Regions from separate parts of the Kroppenstedtia sanguinis genome, predicted to be linked through region 2. Evidence: riboswitches for the same ligand, from Rfam matches in the RefSeq annotation. Region 2 holds a riboswitch; the other holds the start of a gene.
What was found. Region 2 has a riboswitch for S-adenosylmethionine ahead of metX (homoserine O-acetyltransferase MetX). Riboswitches for the same ligand answer to the same signal wherever they lie in the genome.

Region 1: it holds a riboswitch for S-adenosylmethionine, as region 2 does, so the genes downstream of both, JOD24_RS12935 (homoserine dehydrogenase) here and metX (homoserine O-acetyltransferase MetX) in region 2, are expected to answer to the same signal.

The regions. Positions count from the first base shown of each region.
Region 1 covers NZ_JBNPXF010000023.1:4,567-8,338, forward strand. Annotated here, with positions in the region: gene JOD24_RS12920 (YtoQ family protein) at 1-115, shown strand, start outside; gene JOD24_RS12925 (spore coat protein GerQ) at 168-479, opposite strand; gene JOD24_RS12930 (cell wall hydrolase) at 633-1,055, opposite strand; gene JOD24_RS12935 (homoserine dehydrogenase) at 1,206-2,495, opposite strand; SAM riboswitch class I at 2,586-2,697, opposite strand; gene JOD24_RS12940 (alpha/beta-type small acid-soluble spore protein) at 2,809-3,102, opposite strand; gene sleB (spore cortex-lytic enzyme) at 3,163-3,772, opposite strand, start outside.
Region 2 covers NZ_JBNPXF010000026.1:9,406-13,177, forward strand. Annotated here, with positions in the region: gene sdhA (succinate dehydrogenase flavoprotein subunit) at 1-434, opposite strand, end outside; gene JOD24_RS13750 (succinate dehydrogenase cytochrome b558 subunit) at 452-1,102, opposite strand; gene metX (homoserine O-acetyltransferase MetX) at 1,421-2,551, opposite strand; SAM riboswitch class I at 2,660-2,765, opposite strand; gene JOD24_RS13760 (ABC transporter ATP-binding protein) at 2,842-3,772, opposite strand, start outside.

The DNA of each region.
Region 1 (3,772 bases), on a different contig from region 2:
CCTCGTCCGTCCTGAAGGATTGATCCATCCTCTAAAAGAGCTGGCGCAACGGGCACAGGTAGTCGTTGAAACACCGGAGCAGGCTTTGGAGGCCCTGGCCTACATTTTGGAATGAATCAGCTGACACCGGTTTCCAGGAACCGGTGTCTTTTCATGGGGGAACTGACTCATCTTTGGGGCCGGGCTAGATTGGCTGGCCCACTTTCGAAAATGTAATAGTCAATATTGATATTCATAAAGATCATATCTTTTCCTGTCTTTTGGTCCCTAAGCAAAAGGAAATCCCGTCCCACCTCCCGCAACACTCCTGTGACCACCATCGCATTCCACTGATTATTGTTTTCATAGGTCAGGTGCAGAGTGATCTCTTTCCCGATGTTTCGATTCAAAACATCTTCCGTGTACACTCGTTCTGTCCGCCGTTGAGGGGTCTCATTGGCGGCAGAAGTGTAAAAGGGCGGTTGTTGCCAATAATACATCGAATTCTCTCCCTTCCTTCTTTATAAATCCCCATCTGGGACTGGACATCGGGGTAAAGGTTTTCTTATTCCTTGGTGGAACCCTGTTTCCAGACGCAGGCGTGTCTCGTCATTGAGAAGGGGAAGACTGTGTGACAAAAGGTTCAACACATCCTAATAGACATCGGGGCACTCCTGGGGGGTGGGAATGTAGAAACAGTGGGACTTGTATTGTCCGCTGTTACTCTGGTTATACCAGGTCCCAGGACAGGTGCCTACCGGGCGGAAAAACCAAAGGGCATTGGTTGCCGGGTCCCTTCGTTCACCCTGAATGACCCGCTGGGCTAACCGAATGTCCCGCTCCCGAGCCTTTTGATAAAAATAAGACGATTGCACCGCTTCAAATCCTCCCGGTGACTGAAAGATCATCTGTTGCAGGGTCCGAATGTCTTCAAAGTCGAGACATCCGGCAACCACTCGGTTTACTCCGACGATGCCCACCAGGATCATCCCTGTTTCCCCTTCTCCCTCCGCTTCTGCCCGCATCAAACGTCCCAACAATGCGGTCTGTTTCCTATTCGTCCGGATTCTGGCCATCGCTGTCACCTCATTCTCCTCCACATCTATTCGTATTTTCATAAAAAAAGAACCGGCAACGCCGGTTTCGTGATCCTAAAATCAAATGAGGAGTCCGTTCATTTGAGAGTCCCTGTCTCTGTAATCCCCCCACTCCAAAGGATGGAGGGTTCAGACGACACCCTCCATTTCCGGTTGCTGCTCCTGACAAAGACCTCCGCCTTGGACGGGGCGGGAGACAATCTGGGAAAGCTCCAGCCCCAGCTCCGTCACCACAACCGAGGTATGGGAAGGGTCCCAACGGCGCAGGATGAAAGCCACCCCGCCACGGGCAGAGACAACGTCCACCACCTCCAGCCCTATCCTCTCCAGTTTTTGGCGTAACTTCTCCGGTTCTGGCACCTCCCCTTCACGTAGCTTCATAAAGAGAAATCGGCTTCCCCCTGCTTCCCCTGCAGGCAGAAGCATAGAATCCGACAAAGGCAACTTGGGAGACGGAAGGCGAAACAGATTGCTCAAATCCTCCACCACTGCGCTAGCAGTTGGCCTCTCTCCGGCTCCCCGTCCCACCAAGGTCACATCCCCAACAACATCTCCCTCCAGATGGATCGCGTTATACACACCTTCTACCCCGGCCAAAGGATGGGATATGGGCAACAAAGAGGGGCTCACGCCGAGACTGACCGGTCCTTTCTCCCCGTATTGTTCACCTGTCGCCAACAGCTTTACGACATAACCCAGCCTTTGGGCAAGTTCCAACTCCTCTGGTGTAATGTCCCGAATTCCCTCTCGGAGGATCTGCTGCACCGAAACCTGTGTCTCAAAAGCGAGTCGACAAAGAATCGCCAATTTGTAGACAGCGTCAAATCCATCCACATCCGCTGCGGGATCCGCCTCGGCATATCCCTTCTGTTGCGCTTCTGCCAGCACTTCCTCAAAAGAGGCTCCTTCCCGGGCCATCCGAGTCAAAATATAATTGGTAGTCCCATTGAGAATTCCCGTAATCCGTTGCACACGGTTGGCCTTCAAGAAATATCCCATCGTCCCCAATACAGGGATGCCGCCTCCCACACTGGCTTCATACAAAATTTGAACCTGATGGTGCCGAGCCAAGCGCTCCAGTTGCACCCCATGTTTGGCCATCAATTCTTTGTTGGCGGTCACCACGTGGCACCCCGCCTCCAACGCTCGTTCCACATACATCCGTGCTGGCTCCGTTCCACCGATGGCCTCTACGATCACCTCCACCCCGGATTCCAAGACCCGGTCAAAATCCGTGGTGATCAACGGTTGCACTCCCTCGATTGAACGTTCCTTCTCCTTTTCTTTCACCAGAATGGATCGGACCTCAAATAACGTTTCCGTTCTTTTCAGAATCACATCCTCTTGGCTTCGCAACGTTTTGTAAACACCGCCGCCGACTGTGCCAAACCCCAACAGCCCTACACCGATTCGCTTCATCTCCGATTCCTCCTTTGAAAATGGAAAAACCCCCTCAGGATGGAGAGGGGGTGGACCGCAGCGGATCAATATCGCCGAAATTCATCCCACTCCCTATCTCTCAACGCTTAGGCGTTGCAGGATTTGGCACCTTGCCTGCAAAATTGCGCAAGCGGGTTGCCGGGTTTCATCGGGCCAGTCCCTCCACCACTCTGGATAACGAGTAGAATCCGTTTTCGATTGTAATTAGAGTCTATTATGTAACAGGAGTGATCCGGGTGTCAAACCTTTTTCCATGAGCCTAAAACGGCCCCCTTCAGGGGACCGTCTACATTCACTTTCGACGGGTCAGTTCTTCTTGGGCCATTTGAACCAGTTCTTTCACCATTTGCCCACCCACTGGTCCACCCATCTTACCCGCCTCAGAGGTTTTCATATCCCCGTTGGATCCTCCGGGGCGATATGAAACCCCTGCTTGCCGGGCCATTTCCATTTTTGCATCCACAGGACCCTGGACCTGCTTTCCGGTCTGCTGCTTCAACACCCATGCTTTCAAACGATCCATCTCTTCTCGCGCTTCCGGTACCAACAATTGACGGTTCCGTCGTCTCCGTGAAATGAAGCTCACCTCCTTTCTCCCTTAGCTTCCCCAAAGAAAAAAGCTGTCCCTCAGGACAGCTGCCATCATTTATTTAGTAAAGATGTGTTTTCCGATTTTGTGGATCTGTGGACGGCTCCAAATCCATTTGGAGGTAGCTGTATCCGGGTTGAAATAATACAGGGCATGACTCGAAGGGTCCCAACCTTTGGCGGCATCTTCCACCGCTTTTTTCGCATCGCTATCCGGGTTCATCCAGATTTGGCCATCGTCCACTGCTGTGAACGCTCCCTTCTGCATAATGACACCCTTAGCGGTGTTCGGGAATTTATCGGACTGCATCCGGTTGATGATGACTGAAGCTACTGCTACCTGTCCTTTGTAGGGTTCCCCACGAGCTTCACTGTAAACAGCCCGCGCCATCCACTGTCGGTCTTCCTGGCTCAGGGAGACTTTGTCCTTAGTAGCTGCTTTGTCAGCAACTTGGTTCCCATGTGACGGCGTCATTTTTTTCAACTGTCCCCAGGTTTGTTGACCAGAAATTCCATCAATCCGCAAGTTGTGATCTTTCTGGAATTGAACCACCTGACGTTCGGTTTGCAGTCCGTAGATCCCATCACGATCAATTTTATACCCTAACTGATTCAAACGAGCCTGCAGATCCCAAACGTCTCCATTCTCGCTTCCATAGTATACCGTG
Region 2 (3,772 bases):
CGCCGCACCTGCTCGTCCAGAGCATACAACAACTGTTGTCCGGTAGTGGCACCGGCAAAGGCTGTCCGGTGGTGTTTGGTTCCCCCGAACCGGCGGAAGTCGAGTAGCCCCTCCGGAGTCCGGTTGAAAGGAACCCCCATCCGGTCCATCAGATAGATGATTCCCGGCGCCGCCTCACACATCGCTTTCACTGGAGGCTGGTTGGCTAGGAAGTCACCGCCATAAACGGTGTCATCAAAATGCTCCCACGGGGAGTCCCCTTCCCCTTTGGTGTTTACCGCTCCATTGATGCCCCCCTGGGCGCAAACCGAGTGGGAACGACGAACCGGCACAATCGAAAACAGGTCGATGTCGGCACCGGCTTCGGCCGCTTGGATCGTGGCCATTAGGCCCGCCAGGCCTCCGCCGACGATGATAACTTTATCTTTTCTCATTTTGGCAGTGCCCCCTTCTACCACTGTGCCAGCTGGTTAGTAAATTCCGGATCCGCAAATGCATACAGGGCGCTCAGTCCAATATAACTGACCAACACGAACACCACGGCCCAGACATAAGAGGAAATCCGTTGAGCCCGGGGACCCACGGTGATCCCCCACGTGACCAGGAAAGACCACATGCCATTGGAAAAATGGAACACGGCTGCTAAGACACCGATCGTGTACCAGACCTGGGTGACTGGATTAGACAGGATATCCGCGGTCAGCTGGGTCACCTGATCCGCACTGTAATCGTTCAAGGCCACTTGCAACCGGGTCTCCCACACATGCATGGTGACAAAGATCAAGGTGATTACCCCGGTCAAGCGTTGCAACATAAACATGATATTGCGAAACAGGCCGAAACTACCGACATTGTTCTTCGCCGTAAAGGCGATGTACAGACCGTAAACGCCGTGGTACAGGAGAGGAAGAAAGATAAAAAAGATCTCCAGAATCGGCAGGAACGGAATGCCCCAGATCCATTCCACCTGTTCGGTAAAGGCTTGCGCCCCTTCGGTTGCATAATGGTTTGTAATCAGGTGTTCAACCAAAAAAAAGCCGACTGGAATCACACCCAGCAGGGAATGCAACCGTCTGCTAAAAAAACTGCGGTGCGTACTCATTTTTGCCCCCCCAATAATCCCCTGATAGTAACACGGTATGTTTGCAAGGAACCCTCTCTCCAAAACTGGACCGGCTATGCCAAAGGGTATACATCCCTACTATTGTAGCCGGTGGAAATATGAAACACATTTCTCTTCAGGGAAAGAAAGGTTTCACATCTTAGACGATATCATTGTACTCTCACTTTCGATATAGCGTCAAGTCAGGCCCTCCTGCTTATGTGGTAAATTGCCCCAACCTGATGTCTTATAAACCTGTCCTCTATCGGAAATAAAAACCTGCCCGATGCATCGGACAGGCACGCTACCTTGGATCTATCAACTGATCCAACGTTCAGTCACTCCTTGATTCAGACCCTGGTCGAGGAACTTCCGGATCCGGGGACCCGTCTCCTCATATTCCACCAGGAAGGCATCATGACCGTATTCCGAAGAGATCTCCAGCAACTCACATTTGACTCCCTGGCTTTTCAGTAGAGTGAACAGTTCCCGCTGCTGCTGGATGGGAAACAGTTGATCTTCCCGGATACCCACGATCAACACTTCTGCCTCGACGGTGGACAGGGCGCTCTTCACTCCGCCTCTGTCTCGGCCCAGATCATGGGTGTCCATCGCCTTCAACAGATAGAGATAGCTGTTCGCATCAAAGCGTTGCACCAACTTTTTTCCCTGGTGACGCAGATAACTTTCCACTTGAAACAGGGAGTCGGCTTGAATCGGAGACCCTCCAGCTTGCAGGTTGCGACTAAACCGTTTTTCAAACAATTGCGGAGTCCGGTAGGTGACCATCGCTATCATCCGGGCCACCGCCAAGCCTTGCACCGGTCCGGGACCCGGATAATAATGGCCTTCTCGGTAACCGGGATCAGCCACAATCGCCTGACGCCCGATATCATTGAAGGCGATGGCTGTCGGAGTAAGAGCAGCGGCAGTAGCGAGGGGGACCAGTTTTCGTGCAAAGCCAGGGTGGAGGATTCCCCACTCCAAGACCAACATGCCCCCCATAGAGCCGCCGATCACCATTTCCACCCGCCGAATCCCTAGTTTTTCCAAACAACGCTTTTGTACAGACACCATATCCCGGATACTGACTCGAGGAAAGCGAGTGCCGTAAGGTTGATTCGTCGTGGGATCCATGGAAGAGGGACCCGTCGTCCCTCCACATCCCCCCAATACATTAAGGGTCAACACATGGTAGCGGTTGGTATCGATCCATTTGTCTGGACCGATCAGACCGTCCCACCATCCGGGGGACTCTTCATCCCCTACCGCGTGGGCATCCCCGGTCAGCGCATGGCAAACCAGCACAATGTTGCTCCCGTCCACCTTGGGTTCGCTTCCGACCGCTTCCACTGCCACTTCCACTTGCGAAAGAGTTTCTCCGCTCTCCAATCGGACCGCGCCGACGGATACTTTTTTCTTTTCAAAAATCCGGGTAGAGATTGGCATCATCCATCCCCCTGTCTCGCCAAATCATCGACCGAACTTCGCCACATGTAAAACACCCTCTTCCAAAGAAGAGGGTGGGTAAATTCCGGACATGGTCTTCCACGCCTCTTCTCATCTTCCAGGCAAACGCCCGACAGGAGTTGGCACCATTCCCTTTGTAAGGGGGGTTGCCGCGGTTTCATCGGGCCAGTCCCTCAACCGCTCTGGATAAGAAGAATTGATCGATCTATGGAATTTTGTTCATCATATGATGATTCTGGCGGATTGTCAAGCAGACGGACAGGGTTCGATTATCTGGAACCGATATTCACCTTCAACTCGCCTTTTGGATCCACTGCTGGAGCATCGGGATGCTCCAACCAGCAGTGAACCTGATGGGAGCCGGCAACCTCGGTCCCCTCCGGCATCTCCTCATGACAAATCTGCATGGCGTAGGGACAACGATCGGCAAAGGGACAGCCCTGGGGCGGATCCAACAGATCCGGCGGTGATCCAGGGACAGGGACCAAATCCTCTTCCCGTTTCTGATCCAATCTGGGCATGGAACCCATCAAGCCCCAAGTGTAGGGATGACGGGAGCGGTAAAAAATATCTTCCACAGTTCCGGTCTCCACCAGGATCCCTCCATACATCACCGCCACCCGCCGAGCCATTTCTGCCACCACCCCCAGATCGTGGGTGATCAATATAATGGCTGTCTCCGTCTTGCTTTGCAGTTCTTTCATCAACTCCAGGATCTGCGCCTGAATAGTAACGTCCAGAGCCGTGGTCGGTTCATCGGCGATCAGAATCTTGGGGTTGCAAGCTAGAGCGATGGCGATCATCGCCCGTTGACGCATGCCTCCGCTGAATTGGTGGGGGTATTGATTCGCCCGACTTTCCGGGTTGGGGATTCCCACTAAGCGAAGCATCTCCACCGCTTTCTCCCGGGCTTGATCCTTTCCGTGGTTCTGGTGCCACATCAACCCTTCCATGATTTGTTTGCCTACCGTCATGGTCGGGTTGAGGGAGGTCATCGGATCCTGGAAGATCATCCCGATCTCTGCCCCCCGGATCTTGAACATCTCCCGATCCGGTACCTGAGTCAGATCTCTTCCTTCGAAGAGGATCTCTCCCTGTTTAATCCTTCCCGGGGGAGATGGGATCAAGCGAACGATGGACTGAGCCGTCACACTTTTACCACTCCCCGATTCGCCCACAATCGCTAGGGTCTCCCCTTTT